DNA from 3 places in the Brevibacillus agri genome. Region 3 is predicted to be linked to each of the others. Evidence: riboswitches for the same ligand, from Rfam matches in the RefSeq annotation. Region 3 holds a riboswitch; each other region holds the start of a gene.

Region 1 (7,460 bases), 560 kb from region 3:
CAGCCATGAACCGTACCTTGAAAGACAAGCTGGCTGTGCTGCCAGAAAAGCCCGGCTGCTACCTGATGAAAAATGCAAACGGGGAAATTATATACGTCGGAAAAGCCAAGGTGCTGAAAAACCGCGTGCGCTCGTACTTCACCGGAAGCCATAACGGGAAGACGCAGCTTCTGGTCAGCGAGATCGCGGACTTTGAGTATATCGTGGTGTCGTCTGCGATCGAGGCGTTATTGCTGGAGTGCAACCTCATCAAAAAGCACGACCCGCGCTATAACGTCATGCTTCGCGACGACAAAACCTACCCATACATCAAAATTACGAACGAAGCGCAGCCGCGGCTGGAAATTACCCGCAAGGTGCTGAAAGACAAGGCGAAATACTTCGGGCCGTACCCGAATGCAGGCGACGCGTCCGAGGTGAAAAAGCTGCTCGACCGGCTCTATCCTTTGCGCAAATGCCGCAACATGCCCAAGCAGGTATGTTTGTACTACCATTTGGGCCAATGTCTCGCCCCCTGTGTGTACGAGGTTTCGGCTGAAGAAAACCAGCGACTGGTAGATGAGATCAGCCGCTTCCTCGACGGCGGACACGAGCAGATGAAGCAGCAGCTCACGGAAAAAATGCTCCAGGCCGCAGAGGCGATGGAGTTTGAGCGGGCCAAGGAGTTCCGCGATCAGATCAAGAGCATCGAAGCGGTGATGGAGAAGCAGAAAATTACGTTCACCGATACGGTTGACCGCGACATTATCGGCTTTGCCGTGGAAAAAGGCTGGATGTGCATTCAAATTTTTTACATGCGCCAGGGCAAGATGATCGAGCGGCAGACGACCTCCTTCCCTTACTACGGAAACGAGAGCGAGGACTTCATGTCGTACGTCACCCAGTTTTACTACGACAAGCAAAACGCGCTGCCCAAAGAAATTTTGCTGCCGGAGGAAAGCGAGCCGGAGCTGTTGAGTGAATGGCTGGGAGTCAAGGTGTTGACGCCCAAGCGCAGCAAAAAGCGCGAGCTGGTACAGATGGCTTGTGAAAACGCGCGGATCGCCCTGCAGGAAAAGTTCGCCCTGATGTCCAAGGACGACGCGCGGACCGTTCAGGCGGTGCACAACCTGGGGCATGTGCTGGGGATCGGCGTCCCGCACCGGATCGAGGCGTTCGACAACTCCAACATCCAAGGAACCGAGCCTGTGTCGGCGATGATTGTCTTTACGGACGGCCGTCCGGACAAAAAGGAATACCGCAAGTTCAAGATCAAGACAGTCGAAGGGCCGGACGATTACGGCTCCATGCGCGAGGTAATCCGCAGACGGTATTCGCGCTTGCTGAAGGAAAACCAGCCGCTGCCCGACCTGATCGTCATCGACGGGGGCAAAGGGCAGATCAGCGCCGCCATGGACGTGCTGGAAAACGAGCTGGGGCTGTACATCCCGGTCTGCGGCCTGGCCAAAGACGAAAAGCACAAAACCGCGCAGTTGATGTACGGCGATCCGCCGGAGCCGGTGAATCTGAAGCGGGACAGCTACGAGTTTTACTTGCTGCAGCGCATTCAGGACGAGGTGCACCGGTTTGCGATTACGTTTCACCGACAATCCCGGACGAAGACGATGCTCTCCTCCCAGCTCGACGAAATACCGGGCATCGGCGAAAAGCGGCGCAAGCTGTTGTTTACCCATTTTGGCTCGCTGAAAAAAATGCGCGAGGCGACGGTGGAGGATTTCCGGCAGTTGGGGATCGGCGACAAGCTGGCGAAGCAGATTATCGCCCATTTGCGCAAGCTGGAATCGTAACGTTTTTTTCAAAAAGCAATTGAACCGTTCGGATTCCCGTGATATAATGCGTTTCAAACAGAATAGTTAGCCTCACTTCCCTTATGAAGTGAGGTAGAGGCGCGAAAACCAAGAGTACCACCCTGAGATCGGGTATCTGTGAAGGGAGCGGGAAAGGGGAATTCGCCGAAGTGTGGAGGAAAACCCGTAGTTCTCCATGCTGGGTCTGCATTGAACAAGTGCAGAACTGTCATCTGGCTCTTAACCGGCGTCAGATGGAGTGCTATCTCACGGTGTGTCAATGTGAGCGGTGATAGGTGTTGTCCTGTCATGTGCTGCATTGTCCGCGTGTATTGGGAGGGAGGAACCGGTATGTCGAAACAGTAGGCAGCGGCAGGTACTTATTCCTTGTCGGTGCCTTTTTTATAAAGTGACAGGTAAAATTTTCCATAAACGAGTAAGCGAAAACAAGCTAATAAAACGAGAGAAAACGATACATTCTACAAACATTGGATATGAGAAAAGGGAGAGAAGCCGCATGGGGTTGATCGTGCAGAAATACGGAGGCACCTCTGTAGGGACTATTGAGCGAATTTTACGAGTTGCGGACCGAATTATCAGCTACAAAGAAGAAGGGCATGACCTGGTAGTCGTCGTGTCTGCGATGGGCAAATCTACCGACGTCCTGGTAGATATGGCCAAACAGATCAGCGCCTACCCTTCCGAGCGTGAAATGGATATGCTGCTGACCACGGGGGAGCAAGTATCGATCGCATTGCTCGCGATGGCCTTGCATTCCAAAGGCTACGATGCCATTTCTTTGACTGGCTGGCAGGCCGGAGTGACGACAGAAGCGATCCACGGCCGGGCGCGGATCAAGCAAATTGATCCACAGCGCATTCAGGCGGAGCTCGGTCGAGGCCGCGTCGTGATTGTGGCAGGGTTCCAAGGTCTTAGCGACGAAGGAGAAATTACAACGCTCGGCCGCGGTGGATCGGATACATCGGCGGTTACGCTGGCAGCCAGCCTGAATGCTGACAAATGCGAGATTTTTACAGACGTTTCTGGCGTTTACACGGCCGACCCGCGCATGGTGCCGGCAGCAAGCAAGCTGAATACGATCTCGTATGATGAAATGCTGGAGCTTGCCAATCTCGGCGCAGGCGTCCTGCATCCGCGTTCGGTGGAGGCTGCGAAAAAATACAAGGTACGGCTGGTGGTCCGCTCCAGCTTTACTGCCGAAGAGGGTACGTACGTTGAGGAGGTTGCCAACATGGAAACAGGAAGAGTAGTAAGTGGAGTCGCGCATGACGAAGATGTCGCCAAAGTTACGGTTGTCGGGATGCCTGCAAAGGTGGGGACTCTTTCCCGCCTGTTCAATACACTCGCAGACAACCAGGTGAACGTCGACATCATCATTCAAAGCTCCTACGATGCCGCTGTCACGAACATTTCGTTTACGGTCGCGGCAGATGACTTGAAAAAGGCGCTGGATACGCTGGAAAACAACAAAGCGGAGCTGGGCTTCGAAAAAGTCGACTTCGAGCAAAACTTGACCAAAGTGTCCATCGTCGGCTCCGGCATGGTGAACAATCCGGGGGTTGCCGCTGAGATGTTCCGCGTTTTGGCTGAAAAAGAAATTTCTATTAAAATGGTTTCGACGTCGGACATCAAAGTGTCCTGCGTTATTCCTGCTGGCCAAACCGAGCTTGCCGTTCGCAGCCTGCATACGGCATACGGACTTGATGTGGCGGAAACAGCAGTCGTGCACGGCTTATAAGAAGCAAATGCTCCCTCGCCCGCTGGCAGAGGGGGCATCTTTTTGAATGATTCGCGAGTGCGGGTTCCCGCTGCCTTTTGCAATGACAAAAGTATGGCAGTATCCCGCACGAAGGCGAACGGCTTGTTTATTTTTGCGTCCGCACCTTGATAAGAATGCGGGACGAGCTTTCGATCTCCAGTTGTGCGGACGTGTCCTTGCCCTTCCACTGCTCGATGCTGCCGGCGATGATTCCGGCTTCCAGTGACAAGGCGCGGCTGAGCCGCTCGGGCGTTTGGTAGTTGTAGATAGTGTGCGAGAGCTTGTAGACGATCGCGTCTGCCGTTTCTTCCACGAGATCGAGCTGTCCCAGCCCAAGGCGGATAAAAGGGAGAATCGGGCCCGTGGAAGACTGAACCGGAATTTTCCGGCCGATGTCTTTGCCCAGCCAGTACAATATCGGGCTTTCGCTGTCTCCCAATAAGGCGTTCGTCAATGTTTCGCGGAGCAGATGGTAGCCGAGATAAGGCATGTGCATGCGTTCGGCCACCGGAATCGTGTGGGGCGGCAACAGGGCTGCCAACTGATCGGTATCTTTCATCTCGCTTCCCTCCTGTCTGTACTAGATTATGAGAGGGAGGCTTGCTTCATGACCGATTAAGAGAAAAAATAGTGAAACTAAACAAAGTTATTCTATCAATGTATTTAGTCTACTGATTGTCTTGACGCTATGTGTCGACAAGAGTACAATTGGATTTGGTCAAAGTTTTGCCCAACTTTTTTTCGTATTTTGACACATTCCGACAAAGTTAGGCGTGGAGAGAGCTAACGGTTTTTTGGCATGTCTAATGGGTCAGGCAATGGGTTAGGATATGGGAGAAAGGTCCATAAAAGAGCGCTACATACACTGAAAGGGGGACCATTGTATGGCGAAAGGCCATAGCTTTCTCAGTCACAAGCTGCACTCACTTCTTGGTTTGTTTCCGATCGGGCTCTTCCTGCTGTTCCACTTGACAGCCAACTACCAGGCGACCCGTGGAGCCGAAGCTTTCAACCAGACGGTAGGTCTGATTGAAAACGTTCCACTTCTGCTTGTAGTTGAATTTGTCTTCATCTACATCCCGATCCTGTTTCACGCTGTTTACGGTCTCTACATCGCGTTCCAAGCGAAACAAAACGTAGGGAACTTCGGTTACTTCAGAAACCACATGTTTCTGTGGCAACGGGTAACAGGTATCATTACCCTCATTTTCATTGTTTGGCACGTATGGGAAACTCGCATTCAGAAGGCATTGGGTGCACATGTTGACTTCGACATGGTCGCAAACATTTTCAGCAGCCCAGCAATGATCGTATTCTACACAATCGGGATTATCAGCACGGTTTTCCACTTCTCCAACGGACTCTGGTCGTTCCTGGTTCACTGGGGAATTACGGTTGGACCACGTTCCCAACGAATTGCAACATACTTCACTATGGTCGTATTCGTAGTTGTAACCTTCATCGGATTGCGTGCGATGTCGGCTTTCATTCTGTAGGGATAGGGGGACTAAATCATGGCAAAAGGTAAACTTATCATTGTCGGTGGTGGATTGGCCGGCTTGATGGCTACTATCAAAGCTGCAGAAAAAGGCGTTCCCGTTCAGTTGTTCTCCCTGGTTCCGGTAAAACGTTCCCACTCTGTTTGTGCGCAGGGCGGTATCAACGGTGCGGTAAATACCAAAGGGGAAGGCGACTCCACATGGGAGCACTTCGACGATACAGTTTACGGTGGAGACTTCTTGGCAAACCAACCACCAGTAAAAGCAATGTGCGATGCAGCACCTGGAATTATCTATATGCTTGACCGGATGGGCGTCATGTTCAACCGCACACCAGAAGGTCTGTTGGACTTCCGCCGTTTCGGGGGAACAAAACATCACCGTACTGCGTTTGCAGGTGCGACAACCGGACAACAACTGCTGTACGCGCTGGACGAGCAAGTACGCCGCTACGAAGCAGAAGGTCTGGTTACCAAGTACGAATATTGGGATTTCCTCGGAGCCGTTTTGGACGAGACAGGAACCTGTCGCGGGATTACCGCGCAAAACATGCGTTCCGGTGAAATTCAATCCTTCCGTGCAGATGCCGTTATTTTGGCAACAGGCGGCCCTGGTATCATCTTCGGTAAATCGACCAACTCGATCATCAACACAGGTACAGCAGCGTCTGCCGCTTACCAGCAAGGCGTAATCTACGCCAACGGTGAGATGATCCAGATTCACCCGACTGCGATTCCGGGCGACGACAAGCTGCGTCTGATGTCTGAATCCGCGCGCGGTGAGGGCGGTCGCGTATGGACGTACAAAGACGGTAAGCCTTGGTACTTCCTGGAGGAAAAATATCCTGCCTACGGAAACCTGGTACCGCGTGATATTGCGACTCGCGAAATCTTCTCTGTCTGCGTAGACATGAAACTGGGCGTCAACGGCGAAAACATGGTGTACCTCGATCTGTCCCACAAAGATCCGAAAGAGCTGGATGTAAAACTGGGCGGTATTATCGAGATTTACGAAAAATTCGTAGGGGATGACCCGCGCAAAGTGCCGATGAAGATTTTCCCTGCCGTTCACTACTCCATGGGCGGAATGTGGGTAGACTACAACCAAATGACCAACATCCCTGGTCTGTTTGCAGCGGGTGAGTGCGATTACTCCCAGCACGGCGCGAACCGTTTGGGTGCAAACTCCCTGTTGTCCGCGATCTACGGCGGTATGGTTGCCGGTCCAAAAGCGATCGAGTACATCAAAGGCTTGAATCAATCTTCGGATGATCTGTCTTCTACTCTCTTTGACAGCTACACGAGCAAAGAACAGGCGAAATACGACAGCATTTTGAAAATGGACGGAACGGAAAATGCTTACCTGATCCACAAGGAGCTGGGTGAGTGGATGACAGACAACGTAACGGTAGTTCGTTACAACGACCGTCTGCAAAAAACAGATGAAAAGATTCAAGAGTTGATGGAGCGCTACAAAAAAATCAACATCAACGATACAAGCAAATGGAGCAACGCAGGTGCTTCCTTCACTCGTCACTTGTGGAACATGCTCGTCCTCTCCCGTGCGATCACAATCGGTGCGCTCATGCGTAACGAGAGCCGCGGCGCTCACTACAAACCGGAATTCCCTGAGCGTGATGACGAGAACTTCATGAAGACAACTATGGCGAAGTTCAATCCGGAAACAACCGCGCCAGAAATCTACTACGAAGACATCGATGTTTCGTTGATCCCGCCACGGAAACGTGACTATACGTCTGACAAGAAGCATTAAGAGAGGAGGAAACGGATCATGGCAGAAAAATTGATTCACCTGATTATTACTCGCCAAGACAGCCCTGACAGCACTCCATACAAGGAAGAGTTCAAAATCCCGTACCGTCCTGGTATGAACGTCATTGGTGCGCTGATGGAGATTCAACGCAATCCGCTCAACGCGCAAGGCCAAAAAACTTCTCCGGTCAACTGGGAATCGAACTGCTTGGAAGAAGTATGCGGCGCGTGCTCGATGGTCATCAACGGAAGACCGCGCCAGGCTTGCTCGGCGCTGATCGATAAACTGGAACAGCCAATTCGTCTGGAGCCAATGAGCACGTTCCCTGTACAACGCGACTTGTCGATTGACCGTAGCCGCATGTTCGATGCGTTGAAACGTGTAAAAGCATGGATTCCAATCGATGGTACGCATGATCTGGGACCAGGTCCGCGCATGCCGGAAGTAGAGCGTCAATGGGCGTACGAGCTGTCCAAGTGCATGACGTGCGGGGTATGCTTGGAGGCTTGCCCGAACGTGAACGCGAAGTCCGAGTTCATTGGACCGTTTGCGATTTCCCAGGTTCGCCTGTTCAACCAGCATCCAACTGGTATGATGAACAAGCATGAGCGTCTGGAAGCT
Region 2 (7,460 bases), 2.4 Mb from region 3:
ATAGTTGTGGTCCGAAGACAAGTTTTTTCAACAGTATCCACAGAATCCACAGGCGCGGGACATCCAGGAAGAAAGACTTATACACAATCTCGAAAAGAAAATACGCAGGACTCTTGACAAAAAACATCCCCAATCTCTCACCAAACCTTTTTTCGCATACAAAAAAGAGCGGCCAGCTTCGCCGCTCTTTTTTTGCTGCCTGTCTCGCGCTAATTTTGTTCCGACAGCCACGTAAAATATCGGGAGACCAAGCGGATCCCGACTTCGATCGCGTCCTCGCTCGGCTCGATTTTGGAATGGTGCAGCCCGTACGGAGTATGGACGCCCAGCCAGAACAAAAAGCCCGGAATCTCCTGCAGGAAGTAGCCAAAATCTTCTCCGGTCATCGCTTCCTTGCAGGCAATCAGCGTCACGTCTTCGCCCTGCTCGCGCACCCAGTCCATAAAGGCCGTCGTCAGCTTTTCCTCGTTGTACACTTGGCAATACCCTACTCCGTAGTCGATGGACGCCGTACAGTCGAAGCCCGCCTCGATGCCTTTGACAAGCGCTTCAATCCGCGCTTTGACCAGCGCCATGGACTCGGTCGAGAACGTGCGAATCGTCCCTTCCAGCCGCGCCTTTTCCGCAATGATGTTTTGCTTGGTGCCGCCCTCAAGCTTGCCGATGGTCACGACAGCGGAATCGAGCGGATCGACGTTGCGCGCCACAATCGTCTGGAGCTGTGTGATGAGATGGCTGCCTGCGACCACCATGTCGTTTGCTTTGTGCGGAAAAGCTGCGTGCCCGCCTTTTCCGACCAAATCAATGTACAGCTCGGACGTGTTGGCAAACAAAATGCCCGGCTTGGTGGCAATGTAGCCGACGGGATACTCCGGCGCGATGTGCAGCGCAAAAATGCAATCCGGCCGCCAGGAAGCAAACTCCTCGCTCTCCATCATCGGCTGAGCGCCGCCTGGGCCCTCTTCTGCGGGCTGAAACAGGAACAGCAGGTCATCTGCAATCGGCTGCTCCACAAAATGCGTCACAAGCCCGAGCGCGATAGCCATGTGCATGTCGTGTCCGCACGCGTGCATGTAGCCTTCGTGCAGCGAGCGAAACGGATACGACGTCTCTTCTGCAATCGGCAAGCCGTCCATGTCCGTGCGCCAGGCGATCGTGCGCTTAGGATTCGTCCCCGCGATCCGGACCAAAATCCCGGTGCGCCACGTCTTGATCTGCATGCGCTCCTGCGGGAGACGCTCCAAGTAATCGAGCAAATACTTTTGCGTCTTCACCTCGGCAAAGCCCGGCTCCGGAATTTGGTGCAGGTCGCGCCGAATCTGGGTAAACAGCGATGTCGCCATCGTTTACGCCTCCCCTTTGGCCCCGTGCCGCACAGCGAGTTCCGCTGCAAAGCTGTCCAGGAAAAGGTCGACGTCTTCTTTGGTCAAGGTGAGCGGCGGCAGCAGACGCACGATTGTCTTTTGCGTCACGTCCACGAGAATGCCGCGATCAAGCAATGCCTGCTGCAAACGGCTGACCTCTTCCGGTGCGGCGCTGAGCGGGATGCCGACCATCATGCCTTTGCCGCGGAGCGCCTGCAACTGTTCCGGGAGACGCGCGCGCAGCGATTCGAGGCCCGCCCACAAGTACGCGATCACTTCGTCCACGCTTGCCGCAAAAGCAGGATCGAGCAGCTCATCCAGCACCACGTTGCCGAGAGCCGCCGAAAGCGGCGACGGCGCAAAGGTCGTCCCGTGGTCGCCCGGCTTGAACTGGTTCATCAGCTTCGTTCCGGCAATCACGCCACCGAGCGGAAGCCCTCCGCCTACGCCTTTGGCAAACAAGATCAAATCCGGCGTCACGCCTGCGTGCTGGTAGGCAAACAGCTTACCAGTGCGTCCCATGCCTGTCTGGATTTCGTCCATGGCAAACAGCATGCCTTCCTCCTGGCAAATCGCCGCCACTTCGCGCAAAAACGGCTCCGACAGCGGCACGACCCCTCCAGAGCCGAGCACAGGCTCCATCAGGACAGCGGCCGGCTTCGCGTCGCGGCAAATCGCCCGCAAGCCGTCCGCATCCTCAGGGTCTAGCTCGTACACCGGAAAGTCCGGCTGCGGAAAATCCTGATACACATGGGCCTGTCTGGTCAGCCGCACCGCGCCCAATGTTCTGCCGTGAAAGCTGTTGCGGAGCACGACAATCCCTTCGCGCCCGGCCCCTTCTGCCTTCGTCCATTTGTGGATCATTTTGATCGCGGCTTCGGTCGCTTCCGCACCGGAATTTGTGAAAAACACTTTTCCCGGGATCGTCTGCTCCACCAGCCGCTGGGCCAACCGGATTGCCGGCTGGTTCAAAAATACGTTGGAAATGTGCAGGAAGCGCTCGCCCTGTTCGCGCAGCGCCTGGACGATCCGCGGATGGGAGTGGCCGAGCACATTGACGGCCAGCCCCGTAAACAAATCCAAATACTTTTTGCCCGCTGTGTCGTACAGGTAGTTGCCTTCCCCTTTTTCGATCGCGATCGGCAAGCGTTTGTAGGAAGAGACGATGTATTGTTCATCAAGCGTACGCCAGTCCATGTGAGCTCTCTCCCCTACAGTTGACGTAGCTCCTGCTTGATCTCCGTCTTGGAGCGAGTTTTGTCGTCGATCTGTTTAATCACGCGCGCTGGTGTACCAGCCACCACAACGTATGGCGGCACGTCTTCAATGACGACCGCGCCCGCTGCCACAACCGCGCCTTTTCCTACGCGCACGCCTTCCAGAACCACGGCGTTGGCACCGATTACGACGTCATCTTCCACTACGACTGGCTGCGCGGAAGGCGGCTCGATGACGCCTGCGATGACAGAACCAGCGCCGATATGGCAGTTTTTCCCGATCGTTCCGCGGCCGCCGACGACGACGTTCATGTCGATCATCGTGCCTTCGCCAATCACAGCACCGATGTTGATCGTAGCGCCCATCATGATGACTGCGTTGTTGCCGATCGTCACCTGGTCGCGGATAATCGCGCCTGGCTCGATGCGCGCCTGGATTCCTTTTGTGTCGAGCAACGGAATCGCCGAATTGCGGCGGTCGCTTTCTACTACGTAGTCTTCGATTTTGTCCGCGTTCGCAGCCAGAACCGGCTCGATTTCTTTCCATTCGCCAAACACAACGCCAGTCGTGCCTGTAATGAACGTCTTGGAGCTGGCACCGAAGTCAATGCCCTCCAGATTGCCTTTCACGTATAGTTTCACTGGTGTTTTCTTCTCGCTTTTTTGAATAAACGCGATAATTTCATTGGCATCCATCATGTTCACTGGTACATCCTCCTTTTAATAAAAAGCGTGCCTGTCAACGAGAGCGAACCTCTCCCCTGACTAAAAAAAGCAATGAGTGCATTCGCTATCTCATTGCTTTCCATACTGCCCAAGCAAATCGTAAATAGCGCTCCACAAACAGGCGATTGCCTTTTGTGACAGGATGCTCATTGTTCACGAATCACCCCAGCCGCTGCTATCCGAGGGGAACAGCAACAGCTTCGGCGCTTTAGCCTTTCCCTCTCTTCCCGCCCCCTGGCAGATTACGAAAAGATGTACTCATCTTCGGCGCACCTCTATTTAGACTTCCAATATTATAATTTCATTTTACTCTACCAAAATCAATCACTTGTGGCAACAGCTTTATGGAAAGAAAAATAACTGTTGACAACGAGAATCATTTTCATTATTTTATTTGTGTGAGAATGATTTTCATTATCTTATTTGGAGGGTTTACTTCTTATGAGCCGCATTTTGATGGTGTACGCAAGCATGACAGGAAACACGCAGGAAGTTGCTGAAGCAATTGCCGAAGGGATTCGTTCCACCGGAAAAGACCTGGAGATAAAAGAAGTCATGGATGCCACTGCCAAGGAACTGGAAGACTACGATGCCATTTTGCTCGGTGCCTATACATGGGGCGACGGCGATCTGCCAGACGAGTGCCTGGACTTTTACGAAGAGATGGACGATATTGATTTGAGCGGCAAAAAAGTCGCGGCTTTCGGTTCCTGCGACTCCGCTTACGAGCATGTGGGCGCTGCTGTAGATATTTTGCTGAAAAAAGCGAGCGAGCGCGGAGCGGAAACTCCACTCGAAGGTCTGAAAATCGAGCTGTCTCCTAACGCAAAAGAAGTAGAGATTTGCAAACAGTTTGGCGTTTCCTTCTCCGAGCTGCTCGGCTAAGACTAGCGCCGGAAAAGAAGTTGTCCAAAAAAATCCTTTTCAAGCAAGCGCTGTCATGATAAAATGTCGATCCATCTTTTCTCAAGAAGGAGGATTGATATCATGACGTTACATACGCATACGGTCTACTTGCGACCACTGCAAGCAAATGACGCAGCCGAGCTTCTGAAGCTTCGGCTGCGTAATCATGCCTTCCTGCAACCGTTCGAGCCGCTCCGCTCCGCCGCCTTCCTGACGCTGAGCGGTCAAGAGTCGCAAATTGCGCAAGCGGAGCAAGACTTTGCAGCAGGGACCGCCTTCGCCTTTGGCGTGTTTTTGCGCGACACGGACGAAATGATCGGCCGCGTCGCTCTGTCAAACGTCGTGCGCGGCGCCTGGCAAAACGCGACCATCGGCTACTTCATGGATGAAGCCTGCAACGGCAAAGGCTACACCACTGCGGCCGTACGGCTTGCGCTCACGTACGCCTTCCAGGAAGCCGGGCTGCACCGGGTACAGGCCGCTGTCATGCCCCGCAATACTCCCTCCATCCGCGTGTTGGAGAAAAACGGCTTTCGCCACGAAGGGTTGTCCTTGCGCTATTTGCAAATCAACGGCGTGTGGGAAGATCACCTCCTATTTGCGATCACGGCAGAGGACTGGAGCTAATCATTCCTCTTTGTTTTGCTCCACGCGCAATCGCTCCAGGATTCGCCGCTTGCGGTACAGCATTCGCCCCGCTTCGGCGACATCCTGGACGGTTGAGCGATTCAAGTACGCCCCGAACAGGATGCCTGCAATCGGCACCATCTGAAACAGCTTTTTCCAGCCAAAATTTTCCGTGTACGTCACCACGACTTCCCGCCAGCCCTGCAATTGTGCCATGACGTCTTTTTGCGCAGCAGGCTCGTCAAAGCGCGACAGCTCAGCCAGTATCGCCTTTTTGCCGACGATATCGGAAGAAGCGAACTGCAGGCATTTGACCACGAACAGCCGCTCCCGCTTGTCCTCCGGGCGATAGCCGTAGCATAGCGCCATTTCTTGCAGCACTTTCAGCGACGTGCCGAGCAGCAACGGAATATCAAGCGCCAGCGTAAAAATGCCGCCGATGCCTGTCGTTGCGCCCTGTACCGTGGCAAAGGTCGCGCGCGATTCTTTCAGCTCGCGGGCAATCTCATCCATGAGGACGAGCGGTGCCCCTGCGACTTCTGCGGTCTGCGGAATGCCCGCGCCATCCCTTTCCAAGCGGGGAGCGAACTTGCTGTAAATCGCCGTATCCTGAACGAGATACGTTCCCCCTGTTTCCAGAAACGCGGCCATCTCGTCCACGGCTGTCCCCAGCTTTTCCCGGACGAAATTCGGCGTCATTTTATCGAGAAAAACGAACGGAAGCCTGCCGAGCTTTTCCCAGAACCACAAATCGTTCTGGTCGCGCTCCCATGCCTCCACCTCTTCCAATGCCTGCTGCAAAACCTGTCTCGACTCCATCTGCCGCAATCCCTCCCGGATCATTGCTTCTATGTTTCTTTGCCGCGCTTCCATTGGCATTGGTTGCGAAGCAGCGATTTGATATGCGCCCGCAGCTCCTCTGCCTGGGAAAAACGCGCAAATTCCTCACTGTCTGTTACGATTCCCAGCTTCAAATGTTTCACTTGTCCGTTTTCGACGCAAAAGCCGAACGCTTGCAGAATCGCAATCTGTTCATCCGTCATCTTGCTTGCCCCCCACCTTTGCAAAAACCCCCTTGCCACATGCAAGGGGGTCATCTGTTTATTTGACCTCTACGGTTAAGGTCATCGTTTGATTTCGTTCCGATTCACCCAGCTCTTTGTCGTATTTCTTGTATTTTTGCACGACCGAGCAAGTTTTATTGCGGAATGTGTTCGTTACTTTAACTGTGTAGACGCCAGGCTTGTTCTCGTTGTCTGCGATGATCGCTTTCAAATCGAGCGATTCATCGCCCTCGTCCACGTATTCCTCGTCCGTGTTCGGCTTCAGGCTTGCAATCTCTTTTCCTTCATAGAACACCTGAATCGCGTTTGCCGAGGAAATGGTTGCTCCGATGTACTCCTGGCGGGTGCCGATTGGCGTTTCGCCGTACGTCCAGACGAGATTCGGCATGTAGTAGGTGATCATGTCCTTGCCGCTTCCGTCTTTCAGCTTTTTGTTCCCGATCCGCTTCGCATACGTAGACGTCAGCCGAAGCTCGCTCAAGCTGTCCAGTTCCGCCGCCGAGCTGACTCTGACGGTTTGCCCATCGCGATATTCGTTGCCGCGACTGTTTTTCAAAAGAATCGGCCCTGGTGAGGGTGCCAGTCCTGCTTCATTTTTGGCGCAAACAGGGGCGGACGGGATCGGACGGGTGTCCTCTACGACCTGAATGTAGCCGCACCACGACTGACGCGGTTCGCGCTTGCTGTAATAGTTGACCTTGTAGCGGCCCGGCTTAAAGCTGGACAGCAGCAAAGCGGTATGGTCCCAGTTCAGCTTGGATTCATCCACGACGACGTTATCGACTGCCCAAAAGCCCGGCCCCTCGTCATCCGAAGCTTCACTGCCCTGCTCCACGTGCTCGGCAGCCGTCGCCAGCCAGATGACGTGCACCGGATTTTGGTAGAGCTTCACGGTAACATCGGACGAGTACAAGTTTTCCCGCTCTACCATCAACGAAGACTGCGCATTTTGCTGCATCAGCACATCCATCGTCGCTGTAGCGCTGGCAGAATCGCAGGAGTTCGGCGCACCGGGCACCTGAATTTTCACTTCCGTTGTCGAGCCTCCCCACAGATCGTCGGTGTTGGCGGCCTGATTCGGCTCAAAGGTGACGGACATGGTCATTCCCGCCATCATTTCCGGAATCACGACCTCGAAGTGCTGGGAGTCGGTCAAAGTTTGGCCTGTTCCGTTCACCGACCAGCGACCGGCAACCGGCGAATACAGTTGCACGACGCCTGGCGCCGCCGGAGCAGTCACTTGCTGTCCTTGGGCGAGCTTTTGGCCGTTCGCATCCGTTCCCATGTACAGCTCTGCCATTCCGATCCGAATGTGCGTCATCCAGGCGCTCAGGCTGCTGTCATCAGGCGTAAACACCAGATCGTAATTGCCAGTCGGCAGCGTGCCTGTCGCGAAGATTTTGGCCGGCACGGATCGGAGCTCCGCATTTGTCGTTTTGTTAATCAGCTTCCACGTTCCCGGAACCGTACTGGCAAAGCTGGTCGAGCCCATCATGCCAAAAATCGCGGTCTGGCTACCCGATGGAATCGCTGCGCCTTCCGGCTTCTCCCCTTCG
Region 3 (7,460 bases):
AACACGACAAACATCCCCAAAATGCTGCCGGGGATTTTCCAGCCAAGGACGGAGACGAGCAGGTTCATCAACGCGGACACGATGATGAAAAACGCCACTTGCCCCACGATGATAAGCAGTCTTTTCATGTTGGTCCTCTCCCTTTGTGAAAAGTGTACATCACCTCTTTTCATAGGTAAAATGCATATATAGAATGAGTATCATTCATCATATCTATAGATGAAGCGGAGGGAGCAGCGGGATGGACATTCGCCATTTGCAATATTTTTTGGAGGTAGCCCGCCACAGCAGCTTCACCAAGGCGGCAGAGGCGCTGTACATTACCCAGCCGACGATCAGCAAGATGGTGCGGAACCTGGAAGAAGAAATCGGCGTCGAGCTGTTTGAGCGGGTCGGCAAGCGGATTACGTTGACCGACGCGGGCTGGGTCTTGTTTTCCCAGGCAGAGGTGATGGTGAAGTCGTTTGAAAACATGAAGCTGCATCTCGACGATTTGATGGAGCTGAAGCGGGGGAGAATCCGCATCGGGCTGCCGCCGATGGTAGGGGCGAGCTTTTTTCCGCAAGTGATCGGGAAGTTTTGCGAGCAGTATCCGGGGATCGTGCTGGAGCTGCTGGAGGTCGGCTCCAAAAAAGTCGAGGCGGACGTGGCGTCAGGGATGCTGGACAGCGGCGTTGTTTTGCTGCCGACGAGTGAGGAGCTGTTTGAGTCGTACTCTTTTGTCAACGAACAGATTCGCGTAGTCGTCCACCCTACGCATGCGCTGGCCGGGCGGCAGGAGGTGTCGCTGGCCGAACTGGCAAACGAGCGGTTTTTGCTGTTTCACGAAGATTTTTCCTTGCACAACCGGATCATTGACGAGTGCGTGCGCGTAGGCTTCCACCCGACGGTCATCTACAAAAGCTCGCAGTGGGATTTTCTCTCGGAAATGGTGGCGGCCAACGTCGGGATCACCCTGTTGCCGCAGACGATTTGCCGGGAGCTCGATCCGCGGCGCTTTCACAGCCTCGCGCTGGTCAATCCGACGATCAAATGGCATCTGGGGATGATCTGGCGCAAAAACGCCTATTTGTCGTACGCCACCCGCGAGTGGATTCGCTTTACAAAAGAAATGCTGCCTTCTATAGAAAGAAAGGCTTCATCGCGAGGATGAAGCCATTCTTTGCGCGGTCGGCCACAGCAGAACGACTGCAGGCTGACGACTGCTTCTTTGATTTATATAAAGGCAGCTTGGCCTTGAAAAGACGCCTGTCAAAGCTGGCGTAAAGCTTGGAAAAAGGAAGGAAAAATGAGATCGAATATTTCGTAACGCGAAATATTAAAGGCCAACCGATTGATTCAAGGTGCTGACAGCGATGTTGTATTGATAGAGAGAATCGGCTGCTTTTGTTTCAGAATCAAACAATTCAGCTTCTGTTTCGATCTGGTCGTTCAGAGATACTTTTTTGTTCGCATAATCGGTGAGTGTGGCGTGATAAGTTTTCCATGCTTCGTCTTTTGCGGCGGTGCTTTCATCCAGCGCTTTTTTTGCTGCGACCGCTTTTTCGTAGGCGTCGCTCACTTCCTGATCGACTTTTTGCTTGAGCTTTTGCAGCAGCAGCTCAGCTTTGCGCAATTCGTTGAGTGCGATTCTTCCTTTGTATGTGCTGATAGCGGCGTACTCGGAGGTGTAGTCCACTTTTACCTGGGCAAACGCTCTCTCTGCTTCCGCTTTCACCATGTCAGGGCGTTTTTGGTAGGCGAGAGCTTTGGTTTCTTCCAGCGTTGGCAGCGGGGTATAGGAGAGTTTGCTGGTTTCCAGCAGCCATTGTCTGTCCCTTTTTTCGTTCAGCAATTCATTGAGCTTGGTTAATGCTTGCTTGAAGCTGTTTTCCAGCTCGGACAGCTTTTCTTTCGCAGCGCTGTCCTGGGCCCAGGTTTGGCGTCTGATGCTGTTCTTTTGCAGCTTGATTTTTTCTTCGAGCGCCCGCGCTTCAAAGTACGCTTTTTGTACTTGCATTTGCAAGCTGATTTTCGAAGCGTTATAGGATGCCTCGTCTACGAGCAATGTTTTTTGCGCCTTGGCTGTTTCTTCGTATTTTTTCTTTGCTTCATCCAGAGTATTGATGTCATCTTTCTTGATGGCGGCCTTATCGCGCAGCGTCATGAGGGTTTCGTAGCGGGTGTTGTCATACGTCAGCCGCAGCAGTTCCAGATCAACGTCGTTTTTCAGTGCCTGCTCTACGGCATGGTCGAGGGACAAGGGAACGATTTGGGTCTGTTCCGCTGCTGCGACGAGAGGTTCTTCCGCCAGAGCGAGATGAGCATTGCCTGCCAACAGCGCGGCAACCAGCGTGGTGCTGTAAATGTGCTTGGACAACCTGGATTTCATTATGCTACCTCCTATAAAAAGTAAGAAAATATAATGATAACGATTATCATTATCAAATTTCATGAACAGTATATATTTCCATGCGTTATTCGTCAATACGAAATATGAAAATGTGATAGGAAATATAGTTTGCGCCAAAAAAAAGATTCCCTGCGACGAGGGAATCTTGTAGAGAGTTGTTGCAACGCTATTTTTATTTTTCGTCCATGCTGAGATCGACTTTGTTCAGTGGTACCAGCTTGCTTTTTTTCGTGTATTTGTAAACCAGCCAGACGATCAAAAACAGCGGCAGTCCGATGTAGGAGACGAAAACGCCGTTCCAGTCGATTTCTCCGCCGATGAACGCGGAGTAGTTTTGGCCGATGATGACGATGCAGCAAATGATGAAGGCGAAGATCGGGCCAAACGGGAACAGCTTCGCCCGGTACGGCAAATCGCGCAGATCGCGGCCTTGCGCCAAGTAAGCTTTGCGGAAGCGGTAATGGCTGACGGCGATTCCCAGCCAGGCGATGAACCCGGACATGCCGGAAGCGTTCAACAGCCACACGTACACTTCGCCATCGCCGAACAGCGAGGACAAAAACGCCAGGGCACCGATGGCCGCTGTCATGATGAGGGCATTGACGGGAACGCCATTGCGCGTCACTTTGGCAAACCATTTGGGCGCTTTGCCTTCCTTCGCCAGCGTCCACAGCATACGGGTGGATGCGTACATGCCCGAGTTCCCGGCTGACAGAACGGACGTGAGGATTACTGCGTTCATTACGGAGGCGGCAAAGGCAAAGCCTGCTTTTTCAAACACGATCGTAAACGGACTGATGGCAATATCCGTAATATCTCCGCTAATTAGATTCGGATTGTCGTACGGTACGAGCAGCCCGATAATCAGGATCGCGAAAATATAGAACAGCAAGATGCGCCAAAAAATCTGGCGAATCGCTTTCGGGATGTTGCGGGCAGGGTCTTCGCTCTCCCCGGCGGCCACACCGACCAGCTCAGTTCCCTGGAACGAGAACCCGGCAATCATGAACACACCGAGAAGGGCCATGAAGCCGCCGTTGAATGGCGCGTCGCCTTTGGTGAAGTTTTGGAAGCCGACTGCTTCGCCGCCCATGATGCCGAAAATCATCAGGACACCGATCACGATAAAGACGATGACCGTCATGACTTTAATCAAGGCAAACCAGTATTCGGATTCGCCGTAGCTTTTGACAGACAACAAATTCAGAGCAACCATCAGGCAGAGGAACAGGGTACTCCACAAAATGGCGGGAGTATCCGGGAACCAGTATTTCATAATCAGCGCCGCGGCAGATAGCTCGACGGCAATCGTAATCGCCCAGTTGTACCAGTAATTCCAGCCCAGCGCAAAGCCGAGGGACGGATCGACGAATTTGGTGGCGTACGTAGAAAACGAGCCGGATACAGGCATGAAGGCAGCCATTTCCCCCAGGCTGGTCATCAAAAAGTAAACCATGATGCTGATGGCGATGTAGGCGACCAAGGCTCCGCCCGGTCCGGCCTCGTGAATCGAGCCTCCACTTGCCAGGAACAGGCCCGTCCCGATGGAGCCGCCGATGGCGATCATCGTCAGATGGCGGGCTTTCAAACCACGTTGCAGTTGATTCTGTGACATATGCTGCTTGCACGACCTTTCTAAAAATTTGAGAAGGTCGGTCGGAAAAGAAAAAACCGCCAATAGCCAAAAAACGGCACAGGGCGGTATGATCCAATCCCCACCAAGCCTTCACTGAAGATAGCACACCACGTTTGCCCGGCAAGCAAACGTGACAGTTCTGTCCCTTTCGGGTACAGCCCCAGCCCATGCGCACAGAGATACGCCATGAGCTTCGGCGGCTTTTCCCTTTCCTGGAGTCATTGATTTCTTCTGAATCTCGTACAGGATGACATAAAAGCCGCGACCTCTACCCTCACCGTGAATGATGAGGATAACATGTATGAAATTGATTTATTTATCAACTATATAAGATTGACGGTTATTTATCAACGAAAAAAGTTGCGCTGCAAAATATTGGCATGGAGCGGTTTTGCTACAAAAAGGATCGGCGTGCAGGCCAGGAGCCTTGCAACTTGCGGATCTGCACGATTTGCCCTGTGTGAAAAGCGTCGTGCAAAATAATGCTCATCACGCTTTGCCCGGCAGGGATGCTCGGAAGCGGCTGGTCGAACGCTTCGTCTGACAGAGCGACGAGCTTTTCATGAATTTGGCGATGGACGGTTTCCATCCGCTGTACGGTGGCCTGCCAGGCTGCTTCGTCGTCGGGCGATCCCGAAGGCTGGAACGTGTCGTCGTTCGTCTCGGCGGTATTGATAAATTCCGTGCCGACGTGCATTCCCATTCGTGAACAAGCAGTTCCATCCGATTCATGTGGTTCCTCCTCGTCTGTCAAACAGATTGGTGAAACGTTATAATGGCAATAAGAAGCAGCTTGTAACCACCTAAATATTTTATGTTGGTTACGGATAGAGAATACCATACACAGGCTGAGCATACAAGAAGCAAAAGAAACGAAAAGCAGATGGGGGAAGAGTGGAGTGAACTGGCTGTGCATTGATTTTTTAAACAGTGATTGGCGCGATTGGCGCGGGTCTGGCCGCAGGGAAAATCGGCTGGCGAAGCAGGAATGGCTGGAGCAGCTTTTGCGGGAATACGCTTTGCACGCCCCATTGCCTATTGATGAGGCGAGTGCAGTGGCGCTGTTGCGTTTGCGCGAATATATGCGCAGTCTGCTGGAGCGGGTCGTGCGCGGGGAAGCGTTGCGGCAGGAGGAACTGGAGGAGCTGAATCAGACGCTCGCGAAGGCGCCTTTTCACGTTCGCGTCATCTCTGCGGGCAAGGAGAGCGGGTATGAGCAGGAGCTGGTCAGCGCCTCCAGCGGCTGGGAGCTGGTGATGGCCCGCATCGCGGCTTCCTTTGCCACGCTGCTGCTTCCTGAGCACGTGCAGCGCATCAAGATTTGCGACAACGAGGACTGCCGATGGGTGTTTTACGATGAAAGCCGCAATCGGGTACGCCGCTGGTGCGATGACAAAATGTGCGGCAATCTCATGAAGGTGCGCCGTTTTCGGGAGCGGCAAAAGGAGAAAAAGTAAGGAATCGGCCGTAAGCTTGCCGACGGAGAGATTCATCGGTTCCGAGGACGCAAACAGCGTGCCCAGGACGGATTCGGACAGCGCTGTTTTGGCCGAGACGCTAATTTTGCTGCCATTCAAAAAAAGCGCCCTGTCTTGCAATGGCAGTAAACATCTCATCCCGGCAAGGGTCGTACACAAAGGAAACGGCCGTCTGACCGTCGCGGACGAGGCAGAGAGAGACGGCCCACATCGGCATGCCTTGCAAAAAGTAGACGGCTCCGTCGATGGCATCGCAAATCCAGTACGGGGTCGAGTATTCCGGCTGTTTTTGCAGGGAGGCATCAAATTCTGCATCGGACCAGCGATACGCGGGAAAGCGCTCCGCCAAACCGTGCCGGAGCAGCTCTTCTGCTTGCGGATTTAAGGCGTGAAAACGTTCGTTCATCGCTTGCTTGCTCGTGCAGGCTGGCTCCTGCGCAAATTCGGCAAACAGCCTCTGGCCGACTTTTCGCAGCAAAGCTTCGCAGTACAACACATCGTCTTGCTTCATAACGGTTCCCCAACCTTTCTTGTTTGGATCGTGTCCTTCGGCGCATCGACAGCGCACGTTCCGCGTTCAAGAGCGGTCTGGCCCATTGGTTTGAAAGCTGTTCAGCCAAGGGCAAACGACACGATTTTTATTAGTGGTATGTAAAAGTACTACTAATAAAACGGGTTGCCGTCAATACATGTGCACGCTTTTTGACGGGAATGGGCAAATGGCGCACATGGAAAGGAAGATTGAGACATAATAAGAAGCAAGCAACAAGGGAACGGAAGCGAGGTGGCGGAATGAGTCGGAAACGGAAACGATGGTGGAGGGTGCTGGTCTTGCTGTTGCTCGCCGGAGCTTGTACAGCGATCTGGTATTTGCGGCCGTATCAGCCCGATCAGGCGGCAAAAGACGCGATGCAGGGAGGCGAAGGGATCACGGTGATCGACACGGGCGACTGGATTGCTTTTGAAGGTGGGGAAGCGCGTGAGCCTGGCTTGATTTTGTATCCGGGCGCTCTGGTCACGCCAGAGAGTTATGCGCCGCTCGCACGCACCCTGGCTGGTTCCGGCTATCGGGTATTCATCGCGCGGATGCCGCTGAATTTGGCGATCACCGACGTCGAGCGGGCCAATCAAGTGTTAAAAGCGTATCCGCAGCAGTCGTTCGTCATCGGCGGGCACTCTCTCGGCGGCGCGATGGCAGCCAGATACGCAGCCAGCCAGCTCGAGCGGATTGACGGCGTCATTTTCCTGGGGGCGTATCCAGACAAGCGCGGGGATTTGAAGGAAGCGGATGTCCCCGTGCTGTCGCTGCTCGGCTCGCGGGATGGAGTCATCGACCGGAAAAAATACGAAGAGAACAAGCAATTTTTGCCTGAGCGCACGGTGTACATGTCGATCGAGGGCGGCAATCATGCGCAGTTCGGAAGCTACGGGGCGCAGGAGGGCGACCAGCCTGCCGCCATCACTCCCCAGGAGCAGTGGCAGCAGACCGTGGCGGCGATCAAGGACTGGCTACTGACCGACGTCATTGCCCGTTAGCGAGACGATGCCAGATACGACGCCGGTGATGCGGATGTTTTCGGATGGCAACAGCAGCGGCTCGTCCTCTGCGCGAGTAGTCGTAAACAGGCATTCCACCGGATTGACGTCCGCCGCGATCCGGACGAGAAACTGCCCTTCCTGCCTGACCAGAACGGGCCTGTTGTGAATCGGTTCCGCGGAAAAGTCGGAAATGAGCAGCGCATCGCCCGGCAAGATGCCGAGGCCGCGCAAACCGTCGTCGCGCATGATGAGAGCAAAGCGCGCGACGTGGTAATTCGCCACCGCAATCGACGGCCGCAGCGACAGCTCCTCGTCTTGGTCGAGGGGCAGCTCGAAAAAATGGCGGCTGTATGCGTCTCCGGCTATGAAAATACGTTTCACGAAAATCGCCTCCGAAAAGATGGTCAAAAAACGA

Evidence for each region. Region 3 has a riboswitch for lysine ahead of BA6348_RS23175 (amino acid permease). Riboswitches for the same ligand answer to the same signal wherever they lie in the genome.
Region 1: it holds a riboswitch for lysine, as region 3 does, so the genes downstream of both, BA6348_RS20445 (aspartate kinase) here and BA6348_RS23175 (amino acid permease) in region 3, are expected to answer to the same signal.
Region 2: it holds a riboswitch for lysine, as region 3 does, so the genes downstream of both, dapD (2,3,4,5-tetrahydropyridine-2,6-dicarboxylate N-acetyltransferase) here and BA6348_RS23175 (amino acid permease) in region 3, are expected to answer to the same signal.

Annotation. Positions count from the first base shown of each region.
Region 1 covers NZ_CP026363.1:4,171,248-4,178,707, reverse strand. The annotation lists gene uvrC (excinuclease ABC subunit UvrC) at 6-1,787, shown strand; lysine riboswitch at 1,874-2,060, shown strand; gene BA6348_RS20445 (aspartate kinase) at 2,305-3,546, shown strand; gene BA6348_RS20440 (DUF2507 domain-containing protein) at 3,674-4,126, opposite strand; gene BA6348_RS20435 (succinate dehydrogenase cytochrome b558 subunit) at 4,452-5,063, shown strand; gene sdhA (succinate dehydrogenase flavoprotein subunit) at 5,082-6,839, shown strand; gene sdhB (succinate dehydrogenase iron-sulfur subunit) at 6,858-7,460, shown strand, end outside.
Region 2 covers NZ_CP026363.1:2,308,395-2,315,854, reverse strand. The annotation lists gene BA6348_RS11615 (N-acetyldiaminopimelate deacetylase) at 210-1,343, opposite strand; gene BA6348_RS11610 (aspartate aminotransferase family protein) at 1,347-2,561, opposite strand; gene dapD (2,3,4,5-tetrahydropyridine-2,6-dicarboxylate N-acetyltransferase) at 2,576-3,286, opposite strand; lysine riboswitch at 3,404-3,593, opposite strand; gene BA6348_RS11600 (flavodoxin) at 3,749-4,192, shown strand; gene BA6348_RS11595 (GNAT family N-acetyltransferase) at 4,295-4,840, shown strand; gene BA6348_RS11590 (EcsC family protein) at 4,841-5,659, opposite strand; gene BA6348_RS11585 (hypothetical protein) at 5,689-5,883, opposite strand; gene BA6348_RS11580 (hypothetical protein) at 5,942-7,460, opposite strand, start outside.
Region 3 covers NZ_CP026363.1:4,733,321-4,740,780, reverse strand. The annotation lists gene BA6348_RS23190 (CidA/LrgA family protein) at 1-128, opposite strand, end outside; gene cidR (cidABC operon transcriptional activator CidR) at 242-1,153, shown strand; gene BA6348_RS23180 (TolC family protein) at 1,319-2,371, opposite strand; gene BA6348_RS23175 (amino acid permease) at 2,565-4,007, opposite strand; lysine riboswitch at 4,121-4,307, opposite strand; gene BA6348_RS23170 (hypothetical protein) at 4,423-4,731, opposite strand; gene BA6348_RS23165 (CGNR zinc finger domain-containing protein) at 4,928-5,485, shown strand; gene BA6348_RS23160 (inositol monophosphatase family protein) at 5,586-6,017, opposite strand; gene BA6348_RS23155 (alpha/beta fold hydrolase) at 6,299-7,042, shown strand; gene BA6348_RS23150 (hypothetical protein) at 7,016-7,426, opposite strand.